4 regions of the Kitasatospora sp. NPDC058115 genome follow, and region 4 is predicted to be linked to each of the others. Evidence: predicted binding sites of a transcription regulator. Region 4 holds the regulator's gene; each other region holds the start of a gene.

Region 1 (7,452 bases), on a different contig from region 4:
CCGACCAGAACGGCGCAGGCGATCGCGGAGGCCATCGCGTGGCCGGAGGGGAGCGCGGGGCCGCCGGCGTGGGCGACGGGGTCGGAGAAGGTGGGGCGCTGGCGGCCGAAGGAGAGCTTCAGGAGCCATTGGACGCCCCAGCCGGCGAGGGTCTGGGCCGCGACCCAGCCGCCGAGCGTCCGGGCGCCGATCAGCCAGAGCCAGAGGGCGGCCGCGCCGAGCACCGAGCGCATGGTGATCGTCCCGCCGATGTCGGAGAACAGCTGCACCGAGGCGGTCCACGCGGTGTGACCGGCCGCGAAGCGGTGCAGGGAGTCGACCGGTCGGTGGTCGAACCGGGACAGCGGCCGCCAGTCGGTCTGCACCAGGGCTGCGAGGACGGCGAACAGCACGGCGCAGCCGACCGCGAGTGCCGCGTGCCGGAGCAGGTGGCGATCACGCGGGGTGATGGAGGGCGAGCTGTTGGTCAGGTGCATGGCTGACACCTTCCCAGTCGCCCGTGCCGAGCGTGCGCCGCGGCGATAGCGATTTGGCATCTTTTGTGCGGAGGAGCTGCGTGCGCCGGGGTGTGGGCGGGCTCCGCGGGGGAACGCGCCCGGCGTCCGAGGGGTTGCGGTAGGGGAGGGGCGTGCGCGCGGTGGGGCGGGGGAGCACGCCGGGTGGCGGTCCGGTCACCCAGGGTCCGGATCGCGGGCGGAATCGGGCAGGATACTGCATCGCCGGAAGAATCTGAGCGACTTGGGAATGTTGTCCGGATTCTGTTCGTTGGATCGTTACGTGTGAGCCCCGCGGGGCCCGCACTTCTTGCCCTCTCCGGGCAGGCAGCCAGACCGCGGCAACACCAGCAAAGGGAGCAAGCATGGCCACCCGTGCCGTCGTTCGCGACAGGGCCGACCGGACTCGCGCGGCCCGCCCGACCAACCTTGAGGCCGACCGTGACCTGGTCGGCATGTACCTCGACGAGATCGCCAGGACGCCCCTGCTCGATGCCGCCGAGGAGGTCGAGCTCTCGCTGCGGATCGAGGCCGGCGTCTACGCCCAGCACCTGCTGGAGGAGGACGAGCTCCCCAAGGGCGTGCGGCGCGAGGAACTGGAGGCGATAGCCGAGGACGCCGAGCGCGCCAAGGACGTCTTCATCCGGTCCAACCTCCGCCTCGTCGTCGCCGTCGCCCGCCGCTACCCGCGCAGCGGCCTGCCGCTGCTCGACCTCATCCAGGAGGGCAACGCCGGCCTGGTCCGCGCGGTGGAGAAGTTCGACTACGCCAAGGGCTTCAAGTTCTCCACCTACGCGACGTGGTGGATCCGCCAGGCGATCACCCGGTCGATCGCCGACCAGTCGCGCACCATCCGGCTGCCCGTCCACCTGGTCGAGGAGCTGGGCCGGATCCGCCGGGTGCAGCGGGAGAAGTCGAAGGAGCTGGGCCGGGAGGCCGAGCCCGCCGAGATCGCGGCCGAGCTGGACACCACCGAGGCCCGGATCAAGGACGTGCTGGACTGGGCGCGGGACCCGGTCAGCCTGAACATGTCGGTCGACGACGAGGGCGAGACCCAGTTCGGCGACCTGGTCGAGGACACCGGGGCGACGTCCCCGGAGGACGCCGTGATGGTCATGCTGCGCCGCGAGGAACTGGACGGCCTGATCGGGCGCCTGGACGACCGGACGGCCTCGATCATCCGGTCGCGGTACGGCATGGAGGACGGCCGCGAGCGCACCCTGACCGAGGTGGGCAAGCAGCACGGGCTGACCCGTGAGCGGATCCGCCAGATCGAGAAGCACGCGCTGGCGGAGCTGAAGAAGATCGCCGACCACGCGGGCTTCGAGGCGGCCTGACGGAGCCCGGCCCGGCATGACGCGGGCGTGAGAGGTGACGGCGGCCTGCGGGCCCGGTGCGGAGCGGTCCGCACCGGGCCCGCCGTCGTGCCGGGAGCCTTCTAGGCTGGTGGCAGCGGGCGGGGACGTCGGCAGGGGGAAGGACGAGAGCGGTGGAGGAGAAGGTGGCGGACGAGAAGGCGGACGGGACGACGGCCGGCGAGAAGGCCGGGGGACCGGCCGGGGAGACGGCGGCGGACCGGTCGCGGACGGCGGCGAAGGCCCGGCTGGTCTTCGGCGACCCGCTGGAGCGGCAGTCCCGGGACGACACCGACGCGGGCTGGGGCGACCGGCCCGGGGCGGGGCAGAGCAGTGGCCGGGGGCTGGACTGGTACCTGAGCCAGCGCCCGCCGCACCACGGGGACTGACGGCCGGCCCGCCGGGTCGGCCCGGCCTCAGCCGGTCCGGGTGACCAGGGCGTCGCGGATCTCGGTGAGCAGCAGGACCTCCTTGGCCTCGGCCTCCGCCTGGACCTCGGCCAGCGTCTTGCGCCGGGCGGTGAACCTGGTCATCGGCAGGATCAGGCAGAAGTAGACGACGGCCGCGGTGATCACGAACTGGAGCGCCGCGCTCAGCACGTTGCCCCAGAGGATGAGGATGCCGGTCGTGACCTCGCCGGTGGCGGACACCTCGCAGGGGCCCTTGATGCAGGAGCTGTAGGACGCGAGGTCCTTGGCTCCGAACGCCCCGACGATCGGGTTGATCACGCCCTTGACGAAGGCGTTGACGATGTTGGTGAAGGCCGCGCCGATGACCACGGCGACCGCCAGCTCGACGACGTTTCCGCGCAGCAGGAATTCCTTGAAGCCTTTCATGCCGCGTGAACGACGGAGTCGTCGGCCGGTCACGGGTGATTTTCTGCCCCCTCCGACGGACAACCCGTTCGGCCCACCGCCGGCGCCGCCCCCGGCGCCGGCGGGCCCGTCCGGGCGGGGCCGAGGGTGAGCGCGGCCGCCGCCGCGAACAGCAGCACCAGCGGGACCGGGGCGCGGTGGCGCAGCACCCGCCGGAGCCGGCAGCGCGGGCCCGCCCGGCCGCCGATCGGAGGGAACGGCGGCACCGGCTGCCGGGGCGGGACGCTCGGCGCGGGCAGCGGCGGGACCGGCAGCGGACGGGGGGACAGGACGGGCGAACCGGTGCGCACGGGCACCTCCAGGGTCGGCTTCGGGGTTCCGGTGACCGCCACTCTGGCGGCCCGCGCCCGGGCCGGTAGCCGCTTTTCCCCGCCTGTGGAAAACCCGGGGCTGTGGATGACGGCTGTCACCCCGACGAGTGAATGAAGGCCCCCGGAGACGACGAACGGCCCGCCGCACCCGCTCGGAAGCGGGAAACGGCGGGCCGTTCGGGAACGCTGTGGCCGGTGCCCGGCCGAAGGTCAGCCGGCCGCCGGAGCGGGGCTCGCGGCGGGGGCCGGGGAGCTCGACGACGAGCCCGACGACGAGGACGAGGAGGCCGACGTCGACGAGGACGAGGACGAACCCCCGCCCACCGAGCTGCTGGAGGAGGAGCGGCTGTCGGTCCGGTAGAAGCCGGAGCCCTTGAAGACCACGCCCACCGCCGAGAAGATCTTGCGGAGCCGTCCCTGGCAGTCGGGGCACGTGGTCAGCGGCTCGTCGGTGAACTTCTGCACCGCCTCCAGGCCGTTGCCGCACTCGGTGCACTGGTACTGGTACGTGGGCACTTGTCTTCCTCCTGGCACTCTCGCCTGATGAGTGCTAACGATGGTCAATGATGCGGCATTCCGGTGGATCAGTCCAGCGACTCGAATGTGAGATGAGTCCGGCCCGGGGTCCGCCCGGCGCCCGCCCCGGGTCCGCCCCCGTGCCCGCCCCGGCCGCCGCCTCAGCCCTCGGCCGCGCCCACCAGCCGCCCCGGCGCACCGCGCTCCGCGGCGGCCGCGACCACCGCGCCGCGCCCGGCGCGGGGGACCAGCAGCCCCCGCAGCGTCACCAGCGCGACCAGGCCCAGCCCGGCCCCGGCGACCGGCACCAGGAACCCGACCGACGGACCGTGCGCGTCGATCAGCTGCCCGGCGGCCGTCGAGCCGGTCGCCAGACCCAGGCCGATGGCACCGGTCAGCCAGGTGAAGGCCTCGGTCTTGGCGCCGTCCTCGACCAGCGTCTCGACCAGGGTGTAGCCGCTGATCAGGGTCGGCGCGATGGCCAGGCCGCAGACCAGCCCGGCGAGCGCGAGCGCGACGAGGTTGGGCATCGCCCACAGGGTCGAGCAGCCCAGCACCAGCAGGGCGTAGCCGAGCATCATCCGCTGCTGGACGGAGCGCCGCCAGGCGATCACGCCGTACAGCACACCGGCGACCATCGAGCCGCCGGCGAAGACGCCGTAGACGGTGCCGGCCGCGCCGTGCTGTCCGACCGAGTCGGCGAAGGCGTTCACCGAGACCTGCATGCCGCCGAAGACGGTGCCCACGCCGAGGAAGGCGCCGGCCAGCAGCCGGACGCCGGGCGAGGCGAGCGCGGAGGCCTGCCGGACGCCCGGCTCGCGCACCACCCGGGCGGGCGCGGTGCGCCGCTGGGCGGCGAAGGCCAGGCCGCCGGCCAGGGTCAGCGCGGCCTCGGCGGCCAGCCCGGCCGAGGGGCTGACCGAGGTGGCGACGGCGGCGGCCAGGATCGGGCCGATCACGAAGGTGAACTCGTCCGTCACGGACTCGAAGGCGAAGGCGGTGCTCACCTCGGGGGCGGCGGCCGCGCCCCCGGCGGAGAAGGTGGAGATCCAGCGGGCCCGGACCATGGCGCCGATCTGCGGGACGCTCGCCCCGGCGGGGGCGGCGGCCAGGAACAGGCTCCAGGCCGGCGCGTGCCCGAGCGCGAGCGCGATCAGCGCGCCGACCGAGAGCGCGTGCACCACGACGGTCGGGACGAGCACCGGGGCCTGGCCGTAGCGGTCGGCGAGGCGTCCGGTCTGCGGGCCGACCAGCGCCTGGGCGACGGCGGCCACCGCCGCGACGGTGCTGGCGGTGCCGTAGGAGCCGTGGGTGTCCTTGACGAGCAGCAGGATGCCCATGCCGAGCATCGCGTAGGGCAGCCGCGCGACGAGCGCGGGGACGAGGAACGTCCAGGCGCCGGGGGTGCGCAGCAGCGCGCCGTAGCCGACGCGGGCGGGCGCGGCGGCGCTCCCCGGGCCGGCCTCCGGGCTGTTCCGCGGGCTGCTCTGCGGGGACGCGGTGTCCCGGGCGTCCTCGACGCTCTCGACCGTTCGGCGGGCCGTCACGGTCGGTCCTTCCTGCTGCCTGGTAGCGCGGCAGGGCATGGGGTGGCCCCGACGGCGCCGAGAGTCGTCCTCTCGCGCGTCGACCGGGGTAGATACCGGGCCGGTCCGGCGGGGGGCCGGGGCCGGGCCGCGGCCGCCGAGCGGTCGCGCCAACTCTGCTTCAGGCAGATGCTGGGGTTCGGTGTCTCCACCAAAAGCGAAATTTACGCGCGTAGAAGCGCGCTCACCCCGACTCTACAGGACGGATCCAAACGTGTCCCGTGACGCCGGGGTGAACACCCGGTGAGGCCTCAGCCGCCGCGCCCGTTCAGCCAGTCGGCCAGCTTGCCGCCCTTGTCCACGGCCCGCAGCCGCCGCTCGGCCGCCTCGCCGACCTCGTCCGTGGTCACCACCAGCAGCTCGTCCCCGCCGCGCAGCACGGTGGTCCGGTCCGGCACGAAGCTGTTCCCCTCCCGCACCACCAGGGTCACCGCCGCGCCGGCCGGCAGCCGCAGCTCGCCGACCTCCACGCCGGACATCTTCGAGCCGGGCGCCAGCGCGACCGACAGCAGGTGCCCGTGCAGCTTCTCCAGCGGCGCGGACTCGATGTCGAGGTCCTGGCCCATCGAGCCCTCGCCGATCCGCAGGGCCTTGGCGACCCAGGGCAGGGTCGGGCCCTGGAGCAGGGTGAAGACCACGACCAGGATGAAGACGATGTTGAAGACGTCCTGCGCCAGCGGCGCGCCGGAGACCAGCGGGATGGTGGCCAGCACGATCGGCACCGCGCCGCGCAGTCCGGCCCAGCTGAGCAGGGCCTGCTCGCGGGCCGGCAGCTTGAACGGCGTGAGGGTCAGCACCACCGAGAGCGGCCGGGCGAGGAAGACCAGCACCGCGCCGATCACCAGGGCGGGCACCACGGCCGAGCCCATCGACTCGGGGGTGCAGAGCAGGCCGAGCAGCACGAACATGCCGATCTGCCCGATCCAGGCCAGGCCGTCGGCGAAGCCGCGCACGGCGGGGCCGTGCGGCAGCTTGGCGTTGCCGAGGACCACCGCGCTGACGTAGACGGCGAGGAAGCCGGAGCCGTGCAGCAGCGCGCCGCCGGCGTAGGCGAGCACGGTGAGCGCCATCACGGCGATCGGGTAGAGGCCGGAGGACGGCAGCGCGACGTGCTTGACGCCGAACGCGCCGAGCTTGCCGACCACCAGGCCGATGGCCAGGCCGACCGCCAGCTCGGCGACGATCGTGCCGAGCAGCACGTACCAGGAGTCGTGCGCGCCGACGGTGGCGAAGGCGACGACCAGGATGACCACGGGCGCGTCGTTGAAGCCGGACTCGGCCTCCAGCAGGCCGGTCAGCCGGCGGGGCAGCGGCACCGTCCGCAGGACGGAGAAGACGGCGGCGGCGTCGGTGGAGGAGACGATCGCGCCGAGCAGCAGGGAGGTCCGCCAGTCCAGGCCGACCAGGTAGTGGGCGCCGGCCGCGGTGACGGCGACGCTGATCCCGACGCCGACGGTGGCGAGCACGGTGGCCGCCGGCATCACCGGTCTGGCTTCGCGCCAGTTGGTCTTGAGGCCGCCCTCGGCCAGGATCACCACCAGCGCCGCGTACCCGAGCACCTGGGTGAGCTCGGCGTTGTTGAACGAGATGCCCAGGCCGTTCTGGCCGAGCGCGACGCCGATGCCGAGGTAGATCAGCAGACTGGGCAGGCCGGATTTCGTGGACACCCGCACGGCGACCACCGCGACCAGCAGGATCACGGAGAATTCGAGGAGCAGCTGGTTCAGGTGGTCGACATTCACGCAGGGGCACCTCGGGCGTGGCAGCGGGCGGACGGGGTACCGACAGGGGCGGAGGCCGGAAGCGGCGATTACTCCCCTTGCGGATCGTTACTCAGTCTAACATTTTGCCATATCTTTAAGTTCACCGTTCACCGACTCCCTCACCTCCCGTCTCCCGGTCTGCCCGATCCCACCGTGAGCGTCCCCCGTGCACGGCCGCCAGCCGGGGCGGCCTAATGTGGTGCACTGTCACGGCCACGTGCTCTTGACATGTCCGCCCGCCCCCCAGTGAGGACCGCAAGGACCCAGATGCCCCGCTCCAAGAAGTTCCGGCGCGCCCGTCTGATCGTGATCGTGCTGGTCGTCCTGCTGGTGGCCGGCGCCGGCTACGGCGGCTACCGGGGGGTGGCCGCGGTCCGGGCGTCCTTCCCGGAGGTCGACGGCAGCATCAAGCTGGCGGGCCTGAGCGCGCCGGTCGACGTCAAGCGCGACGCCAACGGCATCCCGCAGCTCTACGCCGACACCTCCGAGGACCTCTTCCGGGCCCAGGGCTACGTCCAGGCCCAGGACCGCTTCTGGGAGATGGACGTCCGG
Region 2 (7,452 bases), on a different contig from region 4:
GTGGCCGTTGTCGGCCTCCTCTTCCTTCTTCTCCACCACGAGGGTCTCGGTGGTGAGCAGCAGGGAGGCGATCGAGGCGGCGTTCTCCAGGGCGGAGCGGGTGACCTTGACCGGGTCGATGACGCCGGCCTTCACCAGGTCGCCGTACTCGCCGGTGGCGGCGTTGTAGCCCTGGCCCTGCTCCAGCTCGGCGACCTTGGAGGTGATGACGTAGCCCTCCAGGCCGGCGTTCTGGGCGATCCAGCGCAGCGGCTCGTGCAGCGCCTTGCGGACGACCGCGACACCGGTGGCCTCGTCGCCGGACAGGCCCAGGCCGTCGTTCAGCACCTTGGCGGCGTGGACCAGGGAGGCGCCACCACCGGCGACGATGCCCTCCTCGACCGCGGCGCGGGTCGCCGAGATGGCGTCCTCCAGGCGGTGCTTGCGCTCCTTGAGCTCCACCTCGGTGGCGGCACCGACGCGGATGACGCAGACGCCGCCGGCCAGCTTGGCCAGGCGCTCCTGCAGCTTCTCGCGGTCCCAGTCCGAGTCGGTGTTGGCGATCTCGCCCTTGATCTGGGCGACGCGGCCGGCCACGGCCTCCGACTCGCCGGCACCGTCGACGACGATCGTCTCGTCCTTGGTGACGGTCACGCGGCGGGCCGAGCCCAGCACGTCCAGACCGGCCTGGTCGAGCTTGAGGCCGACCTCCTCGGAGATCACGGTGCCGCCGGTCAGGACGGCCAGGTCGCCGAGGATCGCCTTGCGGCGGTCGCCGAAGCCCGGGGCCTTGACGGCCACCGCGTTGAAGGTGCCGCGGATCTTGTTCACCACGAGGGTGGACAGCGCCTCGCCGTCGACGTCCTCGGCGATGATCAGCAGCGGGCGGGAGGAGCCGCCCTGCAGGATCTTCTCCAGCAGCGGCAGCAGCTCCTGGATGGAGGAGATCTTGCCCTGGTTGATCAGGATGTACGGGTCCTCCAGGACCGCCTCCTGCCGCTCCGCGTCGGTGACGAAGTACGGCGACAGGTAGCCCTTGTCGAACTGCATGCCCTCGGTGAAGTCCAGCTCCACGCCGAAGGTGTTCGACTCCTCGACGGTGATGACACCGTCCTTGCCGACCTTGTCGATCGCCTCGGCGATCAGCTCGCCGACCTGGGCGTCCTGCGCGGACAGGGTGGCGACGGCGGCGACGTCGTCCTTGCCCTCGATCTCACGGGCGACCGACAGCAGGTGCTCGGAGACGGCGGCGACGGCCTTGTCGATGCCCTTCTTCAGGGCGGCCGGGCCGGCGCCGGCGGCGACGTTGCGCAGACCCTCGTTGACCAGGGCCTGGGCCAGCACGGTGGCGGTGGTGGTGCCGTCACCCGCGACGTCGTTGGTCTTGGTGGCGACCTCCTTGACGAGCTGCGCGCCAAGGTTCTCGTACGGGTCGTCGAGCTCGACCTCACGGGCGATGGTGACGCCGTCGTTGGTGATGGTCGGGGCGCCGAACTTCTTGTCGATGACGACGTTGCGGCCCTTGGGGCCGATGGTCACCTTGACGGTGTCGGCCAGCTTGTTGACACCGCGCTCCAGCGAGCGGCGGGCGTCCTCGTCGAACTGCAGGATCTTCGCCATGTTCCCTATTCCCTCGGGGGTGCGGCCGTCGCGGCGGCCGCCGACTACGTGAACCAACAGCCACGCCCCGGTCCCCTGTCGCTAGGGACACGGATCCGGGGCGTGGCTGGACGCTTTACTTCTCGATGATGGCGAGAACGTCGCGGGCGGAGAGCACCAGGTACTCCTCGCCCTGGTACTTCACCTCGGTGCCGCCGTACTTCGAGTACAGGACGATGTCACCGACGGCGACGTCGAGCGGCAGACGCTGGCCGTCCTCGAAGCGGCCCGGGCCGACGGCCAGGACGACGCCCTCCTGGGGCTTCTCCTTGGCGGTGTCCGGGATAACCAGGCCGGAGGCCGTGGTGGTCTCGGCGTCGAGCGGCTGGACCACGATGCGGTCCTCGAGCGGCTTGATGGCAACCTTGCTGCTGGTGGTCACGTCCGAGCTCCCCTTCGGAGATTACGGGGCTTTCTAACGGGTAGGGGCGAGCTCGCGCATCTGCCGTCGCGGGGGTCAGACACGCACTGTCGCGTTAGCACTCCCCCGGTGGGGAGTGCTAGTGACGACCATAGGCCGCGGTTAGCACTCAGTCAACCAGAGTGCCAACGACGCGCCCGTCGGTCCCACGCCGCGGACGCGCGACCGCACGCGTGTGCGAGCCGGCCGGTCCGGCCGGCCCTCCCGTGACCGGTGAGAATGGGCCCGTGGAGAACGACGACCTGCGGCCCCTGCTGACCGACCGGGGCCAGGCCCTGCTCGCCGAACTGCGCGACTTCGCGCCCGGGGAGGAACTGGCGCTGGCCACCCGGCTGCGCAGGGAGCACCCGGCCGAGCTGGTGTCGGCGGCCTTCGGGCAGGCCCGGCTGCGGCAGCGGGCCCGGGCCAAGTTCGGCGCCGACGCCGACCTCATGTACTTCACGCCCAACGGCGTCGAGCAGTCCACCCGGCGCGAGGTCGCCGAGTGGCGGGCACGGCGGTTCGCGGACCTCGGCGTGAAGCGGCTGGCCGACCTCTGCTGCGGGATCGGCGGCGACGTGCTGGCGCTGGCCCGGGCCGGCGTCGAGGTGCTCGCCGTCGACAAGGACCCGGCCGCCTGCGCCGCCACCGCCGCCAACGCGGCCGCCCTGGGCCTGGCCGACCTGGTCGAGGTGCGCTGCGCGGACGTCGCCGACGTCGACGTCACCGGCTTCGACGCGGTCTTCACCGACCCGGCCCGGCGCACCTCGCGCGGCCGGGTCTTCGACCCCGAGGCCTACGCGCCGCCGCTGTCCTGGGCGATCGAGGCCGGCCGGCGCACCCCGGTCGGCGCGCTCAAGGTGGCCCCCGGCATCCCGCACGAGGCGGTGCCGGCCGACGCGGAGGCCGAGTGGGTCTCCGACCACGGCGACGTCAAGGAGGCGGTGCTCTGGTTCGGCACCCGGGCGGAGCACCCGCACCGCGCCACCCTGCTGCCGCAGCGGGCCAGCCTCGGCGGCGGGGACCTGCCCGACCCGCCGGCCGGCCCGGTCGGCCGCTACCTCTACGAGCCGGACGGCGCGGTGATCCGCGCCCACCTGGTCGCCGAGGTGGCGCAGCGGGTGAACGGGCGGCTGATCGACCCCAAGATCGCCTACGTGACCTCGGACGAGCTGGTCGACACCCCCTACGCGCACGGCTTCGAGCTGACCGACGTGCTGCCGTTCCACATCAAGAAGCTGAAGGCGCTGCTGCGCGAGCGCGGCGTCGGCACGGTGGTGATCAAGAAGCGCGGGATGGCGATCACCCCGGAGGAGCTGCGCCGTCAGCTCAAGCCGGCCGGCCCGAACACCGTGACGGTGATCCTCAGCCGCACCGACCACGGGCCGCTGATGATGCTCGGCCGGCCGGTGACCGGCCCGGCCGCGGCCGTTCAGGCGGCCGGCACCTCGATGTAGTCCTCCAGCCGGGCCACCGTGAAGCCCTGCTCCTGGATCCGGGCCAGCAGTTCGCCGAACATCTGCGTCATCGTCTCGCCCTTGAGGTCCTTCGGGCCGCGGAAGTGCGCGAGCACGATGTCGCCGGGCCGCAGCTTCTTGTCCGCCGCCTGGTACTGCATGTCGTGGATCTGCATCGACTCGCGCCACAGCACGATCGCCCGCGGCCCGCACTGCTGCACCGCGGAGTTGACCGCCGGGGTGTTGGCGCCGTCGCCGTACGGCGGGCGGAACAGCAGCGGCGGGGTGCCGTACTGCTGGGTGAGCGCGGCCTGGGCGTCGCAGATCTCGGACTTCTGCTTCTCCGGCGCCGCCCTGCTCAGCTGGGCGTGGTCCACGGTGTGGTTGTGGACGTGGTTGCCGAGCGCCTGGAGCCGCTTGAAGTAGCCGTAGTCGTCCTTGACGATGTCGCGGGTCAGGAACATCGAGACCGGCACCTTGAGGTCGGTCAGCATCTCGACGAAGGCCGGGTCCTTCTCGGCGCCGTCGTCGATGGTGACGAAGACGACCTTGTCGGTGGTCCGCACCTCGCTGAACACCGGGACCGGGCCGGTCCGCTGGAGCTTCACCGGCTTGTCGGCGGGCGCCCGGGGCGCCGGCGGCAGCGGGGTCAGGTGCCACTTCGCCCAGGCGGCGGCGTCGCCGGCGGCCGGGGCGGGGGGCGCGGGCGGCGCGGTGGCCGTGTCCCGTCCGGGCGGCGCGGCGGACCCGGCCGGGGCGGTGGTGGTGCTCGGCGCCACCAGGGCGGCGGACGCGGCGCCGCTGTCGCCCCCGCCCGCGCACCCGGTGGCGGCGGCCAGCAGGACCACCGCCCCCGCCGCGTACGCCGTCGTCCTGCTCCACCCGTGCCTGTTCACCGCGCCGTGCTCCCCGTTCCCGTTCAGCGATCTCGCTCGCTAGCACGGTAACGGTCGGACGTTCGGTTCCCGGTCGGGCGTGCGAACGGCTGCCGGGGGCTACTCCACGTGCTCGCTGGTGAAGGACCAGCGGTGCACCGGACGGCCCAGCAGCGCGGCGGGCGGCTCGGCCACCGGCACCGGCTCGCCGGACCACCAGGTGATCAGCAGCACGCGCTCGCCGGGAGCGGCGAACAGCTCGCTGCGCAGCAGCCCGGGACGGCCGCGCAGCGCGGGCAGCGCGCTCTCCCGCACCCACGCGGAGAGCTCGGCGCCGCGCCCGTCGGCGGCCCGGGCCTCCCACATCGCGGCGGTGGTGGTCACCGCCCGCCGCCCAGCGCCCGGTAGGCCTCGCCGTGGACGTCGGTGTGCGGAACGTGGACCTCGGTGACGGGCAGCGAGGAGTCCGCCGACAGGTCGAAGGAGGACGGCGCGCGGTCGCGCCAGACCATCTCGGAGCCGAGCGCGGCGACCATCGCGCCGTTGTCGGTGCACAGGCCCGGACGCGGCACCCGCAGCCGGATGCCGGCCCGGTCGCAGCGCTGCTGGGCCATCTCGCGCAGCCGGGAGTTGGCCGCCACGCCGCCGCCGATCATCAGGTGGTCGACGCCGTTGTCCTTGCAGGCCTTGACCGCCTTGCGGGTCAGCACGTCGGTGACCGCCTCCTGGAAGGACGCCGCGACGTCGGCGACCGGCACGTCCTCGCCGGCCCGTCGCTTCGCCTCCACCCAGCGGGCGACGGCGGTCTTCAGGCCGGAGAAGGAGAAGTCGTACTCCGGGTCCTTGGGGCCGGTCAGGCCGCGCGGGAAGGCGATCGCCTTGCGGTCGCCCTCGCGGGCGGTGCGGTCCACCACCGGGCCGCCGGGGAAGCCCAGCCCGAGCACCCGGGCCACCTTGTCGAAGGCCTCGCCGGCCGCGTCGTCGATGGTGGCGCCGAGCGGGCGGACGTCGCTGGTGATGTCCTCGCTGAGCAGCAGCGAGGAGTGCCCGCCGGAGACCAGCAGGGCCATCGTCGGGGACGGCAGGCGGCCGTGCTCCAGCTGGTCCACGCAGATGTGCGAGGCGAGGTGGTTGACGCCGTACAGCGGCTTGTCCAGGGCCCACGCGTACGCCTTGGCGGCGCTCACGCCGACCAGCAGCGCGCCGGCCAGGCCGGGGCCCGCGGTGACGGCGATGCCGTCCAGGTCGCCCGCCTTGACGCCCGCGGTGTCCAGGGCGCGCTGGATGGTGGGGACCATCGCCTCCAGGTGCGCGCGGCTGGCGATCTCGGGGACGACGCCGCCGAAGCGGGCGTGGTCGTTGACGCTGGACGCCACCGCGTCGGCGAGCAGCGTGGTGCCGCGCACGATGCCGACGCCGGTCTCGTCGCAGGAGGTCTCGATGCCGAGGACGAGCGGTTCGTCAGCCATGGGGGGTGTCCTTCTTCACGTCCGGTCGCGGGTGGCCCGCGGGTTCGTCGAGGTCTTCGGGGGCGGCGGCGCCGTCGACGGCGGCGGCCGCGAGGTCGAGGCGCATCACCAGCGCGTCGATGCCGGCGGGCTGGTAGTAGCCGCGCCGGATGCCGACCGGCTCGAAACCGAAGCGCTCGTAGAGCCGCTGGGCGCGGGCGTTGTCCACCCGCACCTCCAGCAGCAGGTCCGCGCAGCCGCGCCGGGCGGCCTCCCGGACCAGGTCGGCGAGCAGCGCCGCGCCGAGTCCGGTGCCCTGGTGGCGGCCGTCGACGGCGATGGTCTGGACGTCGCCCTCGCCGGCCACCGCCATCAGCCCGGCGTAGCCGACGAGCGTGCCGTCCGGGGTGACGGCGACGGTGTAGTGGCGGGTGCCGCCGGGGCGGGCCTCGGCCAGCTCGGACCAGAACATGCCGGCGGACCAGGCGTCCTCGGGGAACAGCTCCTGTTCCAGCGCCAGCACCGGGGCGAGGTCCCACCAGCGCATCGGGCGCAGGGCGGCGGCGGGGACGCCGGTGCGCACGGCCCCGTCGGTGCTCGGGCCGGTCACGCCGGGAGCACCGCCTTGTAGCCGGCCGGCACCTGGGCGTCCGGGCGGCGCAGGTAGAGCGGGGCGTTGGGCAGCAGGGCCCGGCCGGCGGCCAGCTCGGCGGCGGCGAAGTCGGCGAGCGCGCCGGCCGAGACGTGCTCGGGGCCGTGCGCGCCGGGGAAGGCGTCCGGGTAGAGCAGCGCACCGGCGCCGACCGAGCGCGCCGGCGGCGTCAGGTCGCCCGGGCGGTCCACCGAGGGGCCCTCGGTCCGGCGGCCCTCGGCGTCGTAGGCGGCCCAGTAGACCTCCTTGCGGCGCGCGTCGGTGGCCACCGTGAACGGCTCGCCGGCCAGGCCCTCGGCGCGGGCCCGGTGGGCGATCGCGTCCAGGGTGCAGACGCCGTGCACCGGCAGGTCCAGGGCGTGGCCCAGCGCGGCGGCGGTCACCAGGCCGACCCGCAGGCCGGTGTACGGGCCCGGGCCGACGCCCACGGCGATGCCGGTCAGCCGGTGCTTGTCGACACCGGCCGCCCGCAGCACCTGGTCGATCGCGGGCAACAGGAGTTCGCCGTGGCGCCTGGCGTCGACCTGGTCGGTCTCGGCGAGGACGGCCGTGCCGTCGTGGACGGCGGCGGTGACGGCGGGGGTAGCGGTGTCGAACGCGAGCAGCAGCACGGGTCAAGGTTAGACCGGTCGGGCGGTGACCGGTCCTGCGGCGACCGGCGGGGCGCGCTCCCGCCCCGCCGCCGGTGTGCGCCGCACGACCGAAAACCCGCAGCATGGCGGAACACACGTCCGACGAGATGCGGACCGGACGGGCGAACCTGGCACGATGGGGCCGACGGTTTCAGGGACGGCGGTGGGAGCACACGTGGCGAAGATGGGTCCTGGAGTGGTGGTCACGGGGCTGACCCTGGGGGCCCTGGCGGTGGTGAGCCTGCTGGCCTTCCAGGCCAACGGCGCGCAGGACCGCGCGGTCGCCGCCGATCCCGGCGCGAGCACCTCCGCCCCGTCCACCGGGCCGGCCGCCTCGGCCACCCCGACCA
Region 3 (7,452 bases), on a different contig from region 4:
CAGGTCGGCCAGGATCAGCGCCCGCGCGGAGTGCAGCGCCGTCTCGATGTCGTCTGTCGTAGCCATCCGTCCAGTCTCCCAAGAAGCTCCGGGAACGCCGCACGGGCGGCTCCCCGGAGGGAACCGCCCGTGCGAGCGAGAACAGCCGATCCGACCAGCGGATCAGAAGTCCATGTCACCGCCCGGCATGCCGCCGCCGGCGGCCGCGGCGGCCTTCTCCGGCTTGTCGGCGATGACGGCCTCGGTGGTGAGGAACAGCGCCGCGATGGAGGCGGCGTTCTGCAGCGCGGAGCGGGTGACCTTGGCCGGGTCGATGATGCCCTCGGCGACCAGGTCGACGTACTCGTTGGTGGCGGCGTTCAGGCCGTGACCGGCGGGGAGGTTGCGCACCTTCTCCACCACGACGCCGCCCTCAAGGCCGGCGTTGGTCGCGATCTGCTTGATCGGGGCCTCCAGCGCGACCTTGACGATGTTGGCACCGGTGGCCTCGTCGCCGTCCAGCTCCAGCTTCTCGAAGGCGACACCGGCCTGCAGCAGGGCGACGCCACCACCGGCGACGATGCCCTCCTCGACGGCGGCCTTCGCGTTGCGGACGGCGTCCTCGATGCGGTGCTTGCGCTCCTTGAGCTCCACCTCGGTGGCCGCGCCGGCCTTGATGACGGCCACGCCGCCGGCCAGCTTGGCGAGGCGCTCCTGGAGCTTCTCGCGGTCGTAGTCCGAGTCGCTGTTCTCGATCTCGGCGCGGATCTGGTTCACGCGGCCCGCGACCTGCTCGCTGTCGCCGCCACCGTCGACGATGGTGGTCTCGTCCTTGGTGATGACCACCTTGCGGGCGGTGCCCAGCAGGTCGACGCCGGCGTTCTCCAGCTTCAGGCCGACCTCCTCGGAGATCACGGTGCCACCGGTGAGGATGGCGATGTCCTGGAGCATGGCCTTGCGGCGGTCGCCGAAGCCCGGGGCCTTGACGGCGACGGACTTGAAGGTGCCGCGGATCTTGTTCACGACCAGGGTCGACAGGGCCTCGCCCTCGACGTCCTCGGCGATGATGACGAGCGGCTTGCCGCTCTGCATGACCTTCTCCAGCAGCGGCAGCAGGTCCTTGACCGAGCCGATCTTGGAGTTGGCGATCAGGATGTACGGGTCCTCGAACGAGGTCTCCATACGCTCCAGGTCGGTGGCGAAGTAGGCCGAGATGTAGCCCTTGTCGAAGCGCATGCCCTCGGTGAGCTCAAGCTCCAGACCGAAGGTGTTGCTCTCCTCGACGGTGATGACGCCTTCCTTGCCGACCTTGTCCATGGCCTCGGCGATCAGCTCGCCGATCTGGGTGTCGGCGGCGGAGATGGAGGCGGTGGAGGCGATCTGCTCCTTGGTCTCCACGTCCTTGGCCTGGGCCAGGAGCTGGTCGGAGACGGCGGTGACGGCCTTCTCGATGCCACGCTTCAGGGCCATCGGGTTGGCGCCGGCGGCGACGTTGCGCAGACCCTCTCGGACGAGCGCCTGGGCCAGCACGGTGGCGGTGGTGGTGCCGTCACCCGCGACGTCGTCGGTCTTCTTGGCGACCTCCTTGACGAGCTCCGCACCGATCTTCTCGTACGGGTCCTCGAGCTCGATCTCCTTGGCGATGGAGACACCGTCGTTGGTGATGGTGGGGGCGCCCCACTTCTTCTCCAGCACGACGTTGCGACCCTTGGGGCCGAGCGTGACCTTCACTGCGTCGGCGAGCTGGTTCATGCCACGCTCAAGGCCGCGGCGAGCTTCCTCATCAAAGGCGATGATCTTGGCCATCTGAAGTGGTCCTCCGGGACACGGTCGACTGCTCGGACCAAGGGGTGCCCGCGACGGACGGCCCTGGTGTGCGGGGGTCCATTCCCCTACCGCTCCCGGGGGCCTCACCGACCCGGTCCGCTTGTCACTCTCAAGCTCAGAGTGCTAACGCCAATGATTAGCACTCTGGGTGGGCGAGTGCAAGCCCCGCGGGCAACCGCGCGAGCCGCGGCAGCATGAACGGCGGGCCCGTGCGACGTGTGTCGCACGGGCCCGCCGTGAAGCAAGAGGCGCACCAGCCGATGGGCCGAGCCGAACTCCTGGGTGTCGGAAAGGTCAGACCGCCGCGCGGACCATGTCCGCCTGCGGGCCCTTCTGCCCCTGAGAGATCTCGAACTCGACCCGCTGGCCCTCCTCAAGGGTGCGGTAGCCGTCCATCTGGATCGCGCTGTAGTGGACGAAGACGTCCGCACCACCGTCGACCGCGATGAAGCCGTAGCCCTTCTCCGCGTTGAACCACTTGACGGTGCCCTGAGCCATTCCGAACTCCCCTAGTGCTGTGCTGGCCCTTCACGCCCCCGCAGGTCTGCGGACGCGGGTCTGGTTGGAGGCCGGCCCGGGGAACCCCCCCTGGGCGCGGCCGTGCATGCCGCAATCCTCCCGGGTCCGCCGAACGGCATCCGGCGAACGGGCGATTGCGTCGACCGCGGCTGAATGTATCCGGATCGACGCCCTCTGCAACAGGGCCAATGTCGGGGAATTCACCCGGAGCCGCAGCGGACAGGACGGGCGCAATCCACAGGAAAGCCGCAATTCCCACCGGACATAGCGGACGTATTACCCAAAATCCCTGTCAGAATTCTGACACCGGCCTGACATGTTTCCCGGGGCCCCACGCCCGGCCCCGTCCCGAGGGGCGGCCGGCGACGGCGGTGGCGGTGCGGTGGATTCGTTCCCGGACAAGGGGAGGAGGGCGGCCCCTGTTCCCGGTCGAGCGACACTTTACTCCGACCGGGACCGAAAATATTCCCGCCAAAATACGCGCGGCCGTCCGCGGCACGGAATTCCGTGTCGCGGACGGCCGGTCAACGGCACATCCGCCCGGCGGGAACGGGCGCGGCGGGGCTCAGCCGCCGGCGACCGCCGGAATGATCGAGATGTTGGCGCCGTCCTTGATCTCCGTCGCCAGGCCCTCGGCGAAGCGCACGTCGTCGTCGTTCACGTAGACGTTGACGAAGCGGCGCAGCTTGCCGGTGTCGTCCAGGATGCGGGCGGCGATCCCGGCGTGGTTCTTCTCCAGGTCGGCGATGACCTCGCCCAGGGTGGTGCCCTCGGCGGGCACCTCGCTGGCGCCGCCGGTGTAGGTGCGCAGGATGGTCGGGATGCGGACGTTGGCGCTCATGGGGGTCTCCTCGGTGCGGGCGCGGGGGCGGCGCGGGGGGGCGGGTGGAGCGTGGAGGGATCAGGCGGACGCCAGGCCGGCGCCCCGGAAGGACTCCAGGGTCGGCCGGATGACGGCGGTCATCCCGGCCTCCGAGACGGCGTCGAGGGTCTTCAGGCCGTCGCCGGTGTTGATCGCGACGGTCTCCTTCGACGGGTCCAGCCGGCCGGTCTCGACCAGCTTCTTCAGCACGCCGACCGTCACGCCGCCCGCGGTCTCCGCGAAGATGCCCTCGGTGCGGGCCAGCAGCCGGATCGCGGCCACGACCTCCTCGTCCGTCACGTCCTCGACCGCGCCGCCGGTGCGCCGGGCGATGTCCAGCACGTACGGGCCGTCGGCCGGGTTGCCGATCGCGAGCGACTTGGCGATGGTGTCCGGCTTGACCGGCCGGATCACGTCGTGGCCGGCCTTGAACGCGGCCGAGACCGGCGAGCAGCCCGCCGCCTGGGCGCCGAAGATGCGGTACGGCCGGTCCTCGACCAGGCCGAGCTTGATCAGCTCCTGCAGACCCTTGTCGATCTTGGTGAGCTGTGAGCCCGAGGCGATCGGGATCACGATCTGCTCCGGCAGCCGCCAGCCCAGCTGCTCGCAGATCTCGTAGGCGAGCGTCTTGGAGCCCTCGCCGTAGTACGGCCGCAGGTTGACGTTGACGAAGCCCCAGCCCTCGCCGGCCGGGTCGCCGATCAGCTCCGAGCAGAACCGGTTCACGTCGTCGTAGTTGCCCTCGATGCCGACCAGCTCGCCGCCGTACACCCCGGCCATCACGACCTTGCCCTGCTCCAGGTCGTGCGGGATGAACACGCAGGACCGGAAGCCCGCCCGGGCCGCCGCCGCGCCCACCGCGCCGGCCAGGTTGCCGGTCGAGGAGCAGGACAGCGTGGTGTAGCCGAACGCGCGGGCCGCCTCGATGGCGCAGGCCACCACGCGGTCCTTGAAGGAGTGGGTCGGGTTGCCGGAGTCGTCCTTGACGTGCAGCTGCGCGGTGAAGCCCAGCTCGCGGCCCAGGTTGTCGGCCTTCACCAGCGGGGTCCAGCCCGGGTTCAGGTTCGGCTTGCTCGCGACGTCGGCGGGCACCGGCAGCAGCGGCGCGTAGCGCCAGATGGACGCGGGACCGGCCTCGATGCGCTTGCGCAGCTCCTCGGCGCCCTCGCTGCCGAAGTCGTAGGCGATCTCCAGCGGGCCGAAGCACTCCAGGCAGGCGAAGCTGGGGCCGAGCGGGAAGCGGGTTCCGCACTCGCGACAGGACAGCTGGGCGGCGGGGCCGAGGTCGACCGTGACGGGTGCGGCGGTGTCGATGGACATGTGGCGGAGGCCTCTCTCCTCATCTTCCCCGTGACGCGGTCGCGCCCGGGCCGGAATTGGCACCTGTCCCGCCGGGGCCGTACGCCAGCCGTGCGAGAAGGTTGCCGGGACGTCAACGGGCCGTTCCCTCAGTCCCTCTGGATGAGCTCTGTGAAGTTGTGGTCCTGCTCAGCGGTGACCCCGGCGTGCGAAGGTCCGACCGCTGTACGAAGACTGTATCCGAAGGCGTCAACCCCGAACGGCACCGTCCGCCACGCGAGATGCCCCGTCCCACCAGGCCCCGTCCCCGAGCCCGCCGAGGAGAGCACCGTGCCCCCCGAACCGACCCCCGAGCTCCTCCCCGAGACGGCGTCCTGGCTGCGCCGGCGCTCGTGGAGCGCGGCCGACCGCCCGGTGCACACGCTGCCGGCGGCCAAGCGCGCGCTCGGCCCGGCCGGCACGGTCAGCGTCGTGCTGCCCGCCCTGGACGAGGAGGCCACCGTCGGCGAGATCGTCCGGATCATCCGCCGCGAGCTGATGGAGCGGCTGCCGCTGGTCGACGAGCTGGTGGTGGTCGACTCCGGCTCCGCCGACGCCACCGCCGAGGTCGCCGCGCGGGCCGGCGCGACCGTCGTGCACCGCGACGCGATCCTGCCCCGGCTGCCCGCCGCCCCCGGCAAGGGCGAGGTGCTCTGGCGTTCGCTGCTGGTCACCCGCGGCGAGATCGTCTGCTTCGTGGACGCCGACCTGCGCGAGTTCGACCCGGCCCTGGTCTCCGGCATCATCGGCCCGCTGCTCACCGAACCGGACATCCAGCTGGTCAAGGCGATGTACGACCGCCCGCTGGAGACGGACGGCGCGGTGGTGCCGGCCGGCGGCGGCCGGGTCACCGAACTGGTCGCCCGCCCGCTGCTCAACCTGCACTGGCCGGAACTCGCCGGTTTCGTCCAGCCGCTCGGCGGTGAGTACGCGGCCCGCCGCTCGCTGCTCGAACGGCTGCCCTTCCCGACCGGCTACGGCGTCGAGCTCGGCCTGCTGGTGGACGCCCTGGAGACGGCCGGACTGGACGCGCTCGCCCAGGTGGACGTCGGCGTGCGCCACCACCGGCACCAGGACGGCCAGGCGCTCGGCCGGATGGCCGCCACCATCTACCGCACCGCGCTGGAACGGCTCGACCGCGCCCACCGGCTCAAGGCCTCCGCCGACCTGCTGCACCCCCGGCTCACCCAGTTCACCCGCGACCCGCGCACCCGCGCCTTCACCGCCCACACCCACCCGGTGACCGCCGTCGAACGCCCGCCCATGCACACCGTCCCCGAGTACGCCACCCGCCGCCGGGAGCCCGGCTTCCGGGTCAGCCGGGGGTCGTGACCTGACCCACGTGTCAGGCCCAGGGGGGTTTGCCACCCCGGACCCCCGGCAACCAACCAACCATGGGCCCTGACACGACCGAGCGTTCGAATCCGACCGGCGCCGCCCCCGTCCTGGTGGCGTCCAACCGGGGGCCGGTGTCCTTCGGCACCGCGGACGACGGCACGCTGACCCTCCGCAGAGGCGGCGGAGGCCTGGTCTCCGGGCTCTCCGCCATCGACGACCCGGACGCCGTCTGGGTCTGTGCCGCGCTCTCCGACCCCGACCGCCGGGCCGCCCGGGAGGCCCCGGACGGCCGCCTCGACCGGGCCGGCCACGACGTCGGCGGACAGGCCGTGCGGATGCTCGACATAGACCCCCGGACCTTCGCCCGCGCCTACAACGGCGTCGCCAACTCCACCCTCTGGTTCGTCCACCACCTGCTCTGGAACACCCCGACCGCCCCCGCCTTCGACGCCGGCTTCCGCACCGAGTGGGAGGCCTACACCGACTACAACACCGCCTTCGCCGAGGCGCTCGCCGCCGAGGCGGCCCCCGGCGCCGCCGTCCTGGTGCAGGACTACCACCTCTCGCTCGTCCCGGCGCTGCTCCGCGCCGCCCGCCCCGACCTGCGGATCGGCCACTTCTCGCACACCCCCTGGGCACCGCCGGAGTACCTGCGGCTGCTGCCCGACGACGTCTCCGAGGCCGTCCTGACCGGCATCCTCGGCGCCGACCGGGCCGGCTTCCTCACCCGCCGCTGGGCGCTCGCCTTCGCCGACTGCTGCGAGCGGTTCCTCGGCGCGACGGTCGACCGCGAGGCGCTCACCGTCACGTACGCCGGCCGCACCACCGCGCTCGGCGTCCACGGCCTCGGCGCCGACGCCGACTTCCTGCGCGAGCGCGCCCACCGCCCCGACGTCGACGAGCGGCTCGCCGCCCTGCGCGCCACCGTCGGCGAGCGGCAGACCGTCGTCCGGGTCGACCGCACGGAGCTGAGCAAGAACATCGTCCGCGGCTTCCTGGCCTACCGGCACCTGCTGCGCACCCGCCCCGAGTGGCACGACCGGGTGGTGCACATCGCCTTCGCCTACCCGTCCCGCACCGACCTCGCCGAGTACCGGGCCTACACCGACCAGGTGCGGGCGCTCGCCGCCGAGATCGACGCGGAGTTCCGCACGCCGGACTGGACGCCGCTGGTCCTGCACGTCGACGACGACTTCCCGCGCTCGCTGGCCGCCTACCGGATGGCCGACGTCGCCCTGGTCAACCCGATCAGGGACGGCATGAACCTGGTCGCCAAGGAGGTCCCGGTGGTCTCCGACCGGGGCTGCGCGCTCGTGCTGTCCCGGGAGGCCGGCGCCCACGCCGAACTCGGCGAGGACGCGCTGAGCGTCAACCCGTACGACATCGTGGCCACCGCCGAGGCGCTGCACGCCGGGCTCACCATGGCGGCCGGCGAACGCGCCGACCGCACCAAGCGGCTGGCCGCCGCCGCGACCGCGCTGCCGCCCCAGCAGTGGTTCCTCGACCAGCTCAACGCCCTGCGCTGAGCTCCTCCCCCAGCGCGCCGAGCAGTTCCACCACGCCGGCCGGGCCCGGGACCACCAGGTCCG
Region 4 (7,452 bases):
GCGCTCCAGGGCCGGACGCGGGCGCTCGTCGTCGAGCGAGGCCGCGTCGTCGCCCAGCTCGCCGACCAGCGGGACGCGCGTCCACAGCACGCCGTCCTTGGCGGCCCGCAGGGTGCCGAAGCGGCCGCCCTCCACCGGGAACGGCACGATCCGGTCGGCGATGCCCGCCAGGTCGACCCTGGTCACCGGCGGCGCGTCGGCCCCGCCCTCCTCGCCGCCGTCCCGCTTGCCCCGGGGCTCGTCGTCCTCGCCGCCGACCGGGCGCCCGGCCCGGCTCGGCCCGAACGGGGACGGCGTGTCGGCGGCGAGGGTGATCAGGTACGGGCGGCAGCCGTTGGGGAACGACAGGTCGAAGACGTGCGAGTCGTACACCGGGTCGAAGTTGCGCATCGAGAGGAACGCCAGGTGCCGGCCGTCCGCGGTGAACGCCGGCGAGGTGTCGATGAACCGCTGCGGGGTCGCCTCGGAGACCGTCCGGGTGGCCAGGTTCGCCAGCACGATCTGGCGCAGCGACCACGGCCCGAGGGCCGGCTGCGACCAGGCCAGCCACGCCGAGTCGGGGCTGAACGCCAGCCCGCTGACCTCGCCGTCCGTGCTGTGCGCCAGCTCGTGCACGGATCCGTCGGCCAGCGAGACCAGCAGCACCCGGCCGTCGTGCGCGCCGACCGCCAGCTGCTTGCCGTCCGGCGACACCACCAGGGCGCGGACCCGTCCCAGCAGCCCGGCGGCCAGCCGGCGGCGCTCGGTGCCGAGCACGGCGGGCGCGTACTCGACCGCGTCCTCGCCCTCGGCGTCGGTCACCCAGACCACGCCCTGCGCGGCGTCCTCGCCCGCCGCGCCCGGCACCACCCGGGCCAGGCGGGCCCGCACGCCCGGTGTCTCGTCCAGCACCCGGGCCGGGCCCTCCCGGTGGGCCAGCCAGTGCACGGTGCCGCGCACCACCACCGCGCCGGCCCGGCCGGTGCGGTCCGGGGCGGCGCCCTCCAGCCAGTACGCGGCGGACACCGGGCGGGGGCGGCGGCCGGTGCGGGGGCCGCCCAGCCGCACGTCGAGCCGGCGCGGCCCGGCGCCGGCCAGGTCGTCCAGCAGCCACAGCCCGCCGGCACTGTGCCAGACCACCCGGGCGCCGTCGGTGGCGGCGTCGCGGGCGTAGAAGCCCTCCGGGGAGATGCCGTGGCGGCGCAGGCCGGAGCCGTCCGGGAGGCTGGAGTACAGCGCGCCGACGCCCTCGTGGTCGGAGAGGAACGCGATGCGCCCGCCCACCCACAGCGGCGACTCGATGTTGCCGGCCAGGTCCTCGTGGACGCGCTCGAAGCGCTCGGCGCCGATCCACAGCTTCCCGGCCCGCCCGCCCCGGTACCGCTTCCACCAGGCCGGTTCCATGCCGAACGCGGAGACCAGCAGCACCCGCCCGCCGCCCGGCTCGAAGGCCAGCCCGCCGACCGGGCCGTAGGGCAGCCGCACCGGCTCGCCGCCGTCCGGCGGCACGGCGTGCGCCCAGGTGCGGCGCAGCGAGGCCTGCCCGGCGGCGGTGGTGGCGATCGGCCGGCCGTCCGCCGTCCAGCCGCGCAGCTGGGTCTGCGCGTCGCCCCAGTGGGTGAGGCGGCGCGACGGGCCGCCGTCCACCGGCGCGAGGTGCACCTCGGGGGCGCCGTCCCGGGCCGAGGTGAACGCGACGTACCGGCCGTCCGGGGAGAAGCGGGGGCGGCGGACCGGGACGTGATCGGCCGTCAGCCGCCAGGCCCGGCCGCCGTCCAGCGGGGCGAGCCACACGTCGTTCTCGGCCACGAAGGTGATCAGGCCGCCGTGCAGGTGCGGGTGGCGCAGATAGGCGCCCACGGAGGTGCTCTCGGGTTCGCTCACACCCGTCACCCTGGCACGGGGCCGCTCCCCCGCGCCCGGACTTTGCCGACCACGGCCCCCTGCGGGGGAGGTCCTGCTACGACCAGCGGCCGGTGCGGCCCAGCAGCAGCGCGCCGGCCGCCACCCCGGCGGTGGAGGTGCGCAGCACCGACGGGCCGAGCCGGTACGGCTTCGCGCCGTCCTCGGCGAAGGCGGCCAGCTCCTCCGGGGAGACCCCGCCCTCCGGGCCGACCACCAGCACCAGGTCCCCGGTGTCCGGGAGGGCCGCGCCGGCCAGCGGCTCGGCGCCCTCCTCGTGCAGCACGGCCGCGAACGCGGCGCCGGCCAGCACCGGGACCAGTTGCCGGGTGGTCATCACGTCGCGGATCACGGGGAAGCGCAGCCGGCGGGACTGCTTGCCGGCCTCCCGCGCGGTGGCCCGCCACTTGGCGAGCGCCTTGCCGCCGCGCTCGCCCTTCCACTGGGTGATGCAGCGCGACGCCGCCCAGGGGATCACCACGTCCACGCCGACCTCGGTCATGGTCTCCACGGCCAGCTCGCCCCGGTCGCCCTTGGGCAGCGCCTGGACGACGACGATCCGCGGCGCCGGCTCCGGCTCGCGGCGCACCGCCGCCACCGTCACCTCGATCGCGTCCTTGCCGAGCACCGCCGCGACGGTGCCGTCCACGCCCAGGCCGAGGCCGTCCGTCAGGATGACCGCCTCGCCCGGCTGCAGCCGCTTCACGGCGGCGGCGTGCCGGCCCTCCGGCCCGTCCAGCAGCACCGGCGCGCCGGGCGCGACGGCGGCGATCCGCTCGGTCTCGGCGACGAACACGGGCGCGGTCATGCGGGGAACCTCCGGGGTGGGAAGGGGAACGGGAACGCGAAAGGGGTGCCGAGGAAGCCTCGGCACCCCCGCGCGGGACGGCTACCGGCCGTTGAAGGCGTCCTTCAGCCGGGAGAACAGCCCCTGCTGCCCGGGCGCGAACTGGCCGGAGGGCCGTTCCTCGCCGCGCAGCACCGCCAGGCGGCGCAGCAGGTCCTCCTGCTCGGCGTCGAGCTTGGTGGGCGTCTGCACCTCGACATGCACTATCAGGTCGCCCCGGCCGCCGCCGCGCAGGTGGGTGATGCCCCGGCCGTGCAGCGGGATGGACTGGCCGGACTGGGTGCCGGGCCGGATGTCGACCTCCTCCACCCCGTCCAGGGTCTGCAGCGGCACCTGGGTGCCGAGCGCGGCCGCCGTCATCGGGATGGTGACGGTGCAGTGCAGGTCGTCGCCGCGCCGCTGGAACACCGCGTGGGTGGTCTCGGCGATCTCGACGTACAGGTCGCCGGCCGGGCCGCCGCCGGGGCCGACCTCGCCCTCGCCGGCCAGCTGGATGCGGGTGCCGTTGTCGACACCGGCGGGGATCTTCACGGTCAGGGTGCGGCGGGCGCGGACCCGGCCGTCGCCGGCGCACTCCGGGCACGGGGTCGGCACGACGGTGCCGAAGCCCTGGCACTGCGGGCAGGGGCGGGAGGTCATGACCTGGCCCAGGAAGGACCGGGTGACCTGGGAGACCTCGCCCTTGCCGCGGCACATGTCACAGGTCTGCGCGGAGGTGCCGGGCGCGGCGCCCTCGCCGCTGCAGGTGGTGCAGGTGACGGCGGTGTCGACCTGGAGTTCCTTGGTGGTGCCGAACGCGGCCTCCTCCAGGGTGATCTCCAGGCGGATCATGGCGTCCTGGCCGCGCCGGGTCCGCGAGCGCGGGCCGCGCTGGCCGGAGGCGGCGCCGAAGAAGGCGTCCATGATGTCGGAGAAGCCGAAGCCGGCCGCGCCCGCGCCGAAGCCGCCCGCCCCGCCGCCCCCGCCGTTGGGCGAGAGGGGGTCGCCGCCGAGGTCGTAGACCTGGCGCTTCTGCGGGTCGGAGAGCACCTCGTAGGCGGCGTTGATCTCCTTGAACCGCTCCTGCGTCTTCGGGTCCGGGTTGACGTCCGGGTGCAGTTCGCGTGCCAGGCGCCGGAACGCCTTCTTGATCTCGTCCTGCCCCGCATCCCGTCGGACGCCGAGTACCGCGTAGTAGTCCGTGGCCACCAAATGCTCCGCTTGTTCCGCCTGTAAGAGTGCTTGCGACTTCGGACCGTCAGAATTCTAACGGTCCGTACCTACGACTCGGCCAGGATCTGGCCGACGTACCGTGCCACCGCTCGCACCGCCCCCATTGTGCCCGGATAGTCCATCCGGGTCGGACCGATCACACCCAGTTTGGCCACGCTCTCGTCGCCCGAACCGTAACCGACCGAGACGACCGACGTGGAATTCAGCCCCTCGTAGGCGTTCTCGCGGCCGATCCGGACCGTCATCCCGGCGTCCGCGGTCTCACCCAGGAGGCGGAGCAGGACGACCTGCTCCTCCAGTGCCTCCAGCACCGGCTGGATGGTCAGCGGGAAGTCGTGGCCGAAACGGGTCAGGTTGGCCGTGCCGGCCAGCATGATCCGCTCCTCGCTCTGCTCGGCGAGCGTCTCGAAGAGCGTCGCCAGCACCGTCGTCACGGTCGGCCGGTCGGCCGCCTCGAACAGTGCGGGCAGTTCCTCCAGCAGCCCGGGGACGTCGGGCAGGCGCTGGCCGGCGGCCCGCGCGTTGACCCGGGCCCGCAGGTCCGCCAGCAGGGTCTCGCCGACCGTGCCGGGGCAGTCCACCAGCCGCTGCTCGACCCGGCCGGTGTTGGTGATCAGCACCAGCATCACCTTCGCCGGGGCCAGCGCGACCAGCTCGATGTGCCGCACCGTGGAGCGGCTCAGCGAGGGGTACTGCACGACCGCGACCTGGCGGGTCAGCTGGGCCAGCAGCCGCACGGTGCGGGCGACCACGTCGTCGAGGTCCACCGCGCCGTCCAGGAAGTGCCGGATCGCCCGCCGCTCGGGCGCGCTCATCGGCTTGACCTCGGCCAGCTTGTCGACGAACAGCCGGTAGCCCTTGTCGGTGGGGATGCGCCCGGCGCTGGTGTGCGGCTGGTGGATGTAGCCCTCCTCCTCCAGCGCGGCCATGTCGTTGCGGACGGTGGCCGGGGAGACCCCGAGGTTGTGGCGGTCCACCAGGGCCTTGGAGCCCACCGGCTCCTCCGTCCCCACGTAGTCCTGGACGATCGCGCGAAGCACCGCGAGCTTGCGGTCGTCGAGCTGACGGACCTCACCGGCCATGGGGCACGCACCTCCGTCTTCACGCGTTGTCCGTTGTGACACGCCCTTGTGGCATGTGTCCGCATTCGAGCTGTCCGGGCCGGCCCCGCAGGGCCCCGGCTTTGGCACTCCGACCATCCGAGTGCCAGAACCGTACCTGCCAGTGTAAGGCCCGGGTCCGACGGCAGGAACGGTCCGGCCGGGGTGATCCTGCCCGCAGTCCGGCGGCACGCGGATGATGCCGCGGGCCCGCCCGGGTGGCAGCATCGAAAGCGGACGGCGAACGGAGGAACAGCGATGTCGACCTCGGGCCAGCACACCCGTTTCGCCCCCGACCGCGGCCTGACCGGCCGGATGGTGGGGACGATGTTCCTGATCGGGCTCCTGTACGTCGGATTCACCGGGCTGCTGATCGCCCTGCTGCGCGGTGCCTGGCCGATCATCGTCCTGATCTCGGGCGGCCTGTTCGTCGCCCAGTTCTGGTTCAGCGACAAGATCACCGAACGGGCCATGGGCGCCCACCCGGTCACCCCGGAGCAGTACCCGCAGCTGCACGGCGCCGTCGACCGGCTCTGCGCGCTCGCCGACATGCCCAAACCCCGGGTCGCCGTCGCCCGCAACGACATGCCGAACGCCTTCGCCACCGGCCGCAACCCGCAGAAGGCGGTGGTCTGCGTCACCACCGGGCTGCTGCGCCGCCTGGAGCCGGAGGAACTGGAGGGCGTGCTCGCCCACGAGCTGTCGCACGTCGCCCACCGGGACGTCGCCGTGATGACGGTGGCCGGCTTCCTCGGGGTGCTGGCCGGCGCGATGACCAGGATCGCCGTGTACGGCGGCTTCATGGGCGGCGGGCGCAACAGCAACGACTCCAACGCCGCGATCGTCGCGCTGGTCATCCCGCTGGTGTCGATCGCCGTCTACGCGATCAGCTTCCTGCTGACCCGGCTGCTCTCCCGCTACCGCGAGCTGGCCGCCGACCGGGCCGCCGCCCAGCTCACCGGCCGGCCCAGCGCACTGGCCTCCGCGCTCACCAAGGTGACCGGCCAGATCGCCGCCATCCCGACCAAGGACCTGCGCCAGGCGCAGCCCTACAACGCCTTCTACTTCGCCCCCGCGCTGAGCGCCCGGGAGGCCGCCGCCCAGCTGTTCTCCACCCACCCGACCCTGGAGCAGCGGCTGGCCCAGCTCGCGAGGATCTCCGAGCGGCTCGGCCGCTGACGCCCCCGCGCCTGCCCCGCCCCCGCCCCGCCCCCGCCCGCCCGCCGCTACCGGAAGGACCGCCGTGGGAATCCTGGACGCGTTGTTCGGCCGCACCAAGCCCGTCAAGCCCGACCTCGACCAGCTGTTCGGGGTGCCGTCCGCCGCGCTGACCCTGGAGGCCGGCGCGGGCCTGCGGCCCACCGGGCTCGGCTCGGTCTGCTTCGCCTCCGTCGAGGGCGGGGCCTTCGACGAGGTCGAACGCCAGGTCCGGGCGCTGCTGGACGCCGACACCGGGCGCGGCGGCGTCCCCGTCGAGGCGTCCAGGGACGACTACGGCTACTCCTGGCTGCTCGCCCGGCACGCCCCCGAGGAGCTGCCCGAGCTCGTCAACGACCTGCACGCGGTCAACAGCGAACTGGAGGCGAACGGCTTCGGGCCGCAGCTGCTCTGCTCGCTGGTCGGCTTCCGCGACGCCACCGGCCGCCGGCCGCTGGCCCTGGTCTACCTGTACAAGCGCGGCACCTTCTACCCGTTCGCGCCGCTGCCCGGCCGCGGGGAGAAGCGCGACAGCCCGCTGGAGCTGGAGGTCAACGCGATGCTCGGCAACGACCTGCGGCTGGAGAAGGACCTCACCCGCTGGTTCCCGGTCTGGGGCGCGCCGGGGCTGTGAGGACGCCACGCCGGGCGGCGAGGACGCCCCGGGGCGGCGAAAACCGCTGGCCGCGGCGGCCCGGGCCGCCTAGGGTCCGGCCGTGATCAACTGGACCGAGATCGAGACCGCCGAACCCACCCCCGACCTGCTCGCCGCCGTGAGCGCCGCCCTGCGCTCCCGCGACTCCGGGACCCGCGACACCCACGCCTACGAGCAGCTGTGCCGCTGGGTGCCGCTGCTCACCCCGGAGCGGCGCCTCGCCCTCGGCGACGAGATGGCCGAGCGGCTGTCCGACCCCGAGATCCAGGCCCGCACCTTCGCCCCGCTGGTCCTCGCCGAACTCGTCGACGCCGGCGCCCACCGCCCCGCCTGGCTGGACGCCTTCGCCCACTGGTACGTGACCGAGACCGACCTGCGCGGCTGGGACGCCGAACTCGGCTGGCTGCACGCCGTCGCGCACGGCGCCGACCTGCTGGGCGCGCTCGGCCGCAGCCCGCTGGTGGCCGACCCGGCGCCACTGCTGGAGCTGGCCTCGGCCCGGCTGCTCGCCCCCACCGACCACGTCCTGGACGCGATGGAGGACGACCGCCTCGGCCGCG

What was found. Region 4 encodes HrcA, which represses chaperone genes, less so after heat shock. Its sites were predicted from a motif close to TTNGCACTCNGNNNNNCNGAGTGCNAA; they were not measured.
Region 1: a site for HrcA is predicted at 3,563-3,589, ahead of ACFVVL_RS31710 (FmdB family zinc ribbon protein). Genes of this name have one in related genera too.
Region 2: a site for HrcA is predicted at 2,162-2,188, ahead of groES (co-chaperone GroES). Genes of this name have one in related genera too.
Region 3: a site for HrcA is predicted at 1,943-1,969, ahead of groL (chaperonin GroEL). Genes of this name have one in related genera too.

The regions. Positions count from the first base shown of each region.
Region 1 is NZ_JBHVTL010000038.1:61,590-69,041, reverse strand. Features, by position in the region: gene ACFVVL_RS31730 (phosphatase PAP2 family protein) at 1-476, opposite strand, end outside; gene ACFVVL_RS31725 (sigma-70 family RNA polymerase sigma factor) at 860-1,831, shown strand; gene ACFVVL_RS31720 (hypothetical protein) at 1,984-2,238, shown strand; gene mscL (large conductance mechanosensitive channel protein MscL) at 2,266-2,685, opposite strand; gene ACFVVL_RS31710 (FmdB family zinc ribbon protein) at 3,246-3,551, opposite strand; gene ACFVVL_RS31705 (MFS transporter) at 3,713-4,966, opposite strand; gene ACFVVL_RS31700 (potassium/proton antiporter) at 5,389-6,879, opposite strand; gene ACFVVL_RS31695 (penicillin acylase family protein) at 7,168-7,452, shown strand, end outside.
Region 2 is NZ_JBHVTL010000004.1:148,529-155,980, reverse strand. Features, by position in the region: gene groL (chaperonin GroEL) at 1-1,599, opposite strand, end outside; gene groES (co-chaperone GroES) at 1,715-2,020, opposite strand; gene ACFVVL_RS05815 (methyltransferase domain-containing protein) at 2,266-3,495, shown strand; gene ACFVVL_RS05810 (polysaccharide deacetylase family protein) at 3,471-4,391, opposite strand; gene ACFVVL_RS05805 (hypothetical protein) at 4,491-4,754, opposite strand; gene tsaD (tRNA (adenosine(37)-N6)-threonylcarbamoyltransferase complex transferase subunit TsaD) at 4,751-5,839, opposite strand; gene rimI (ribosomal protein S18-alanine N-acetyltransferase) at 5,832-6,365, opposite strand; gene tsaB (tRNA (adenosine(37)-N6)-threonylcarbamoyltransferase complex dimerization subunit type 1 TsaB) at 6,425-7,081, opposite strand; gene ACFVVL_RS05785 (hypothetical protein) at 7,287-7,452, shown strand, end outside.
Region 3 is NZ_JBHVTL010000007.1:186,937-194,388, forward strand. Features, by position in the region: gene ACFVVL_RS10035 (hypothetical protein) at 1-66, opposite strand, end outside; gene groL (chaperonin GroEL) at 163-1,785, opposite strand; gene ACFVVL_RS10045 (cold-shock protein) at 2,101-2,304, opposite strand; gene ACFVVL_RS10050 (MoaD/ThiS family protein) at 2,891-3,166, opposite strand; gene thrC (threonine synthase) at 3,227-4,507, opposite strand; SAM riboswitch class I at 4,524-4,655, opposite strand; gene ACFVVL_RS10060 (glucosyl-3-phosphoglycerate synthase) at 4,817-5,857, shown strand; gene ACFVVL_RS10065 (trehalose-6-phosphate synthase) at 5,920-7,389, shown strand; gene otsB (trehalose-phosphatase) at 7,373-7,452, opposite strand, start outside.
Region 4 is NZ_JBHVTL010000003.1:213,959-221,410, forward strand. Features, by position in the region: gene ACFVVL_RS04575 (S41 family peptidase) at 1-1,872, opposite strand, end outside; gene ACFVVL_RS04580 (16S rRNA (uracil(1498)-N(3))-methyltransferase) at 1,940-2,689, opposite strand; gene dnaJ (molecular chaperone DnaJ) at 2,771-3,916, opposite strand; gene hrcA (heat-inducible transcriptional repressor HrcA) at 3,988-5,022, opposite strand; gene htpX (zinc metalloprotease HtpX) at 5,299-6,219, shown strand; gene ACFVVL_RS04600 (hypothetical protein) at 6,284-6,871, shown strand; gene ACFVVL_RS04605 (DUF2785 domain-containing protein) at 6,954-7,452, shown strand, end outside.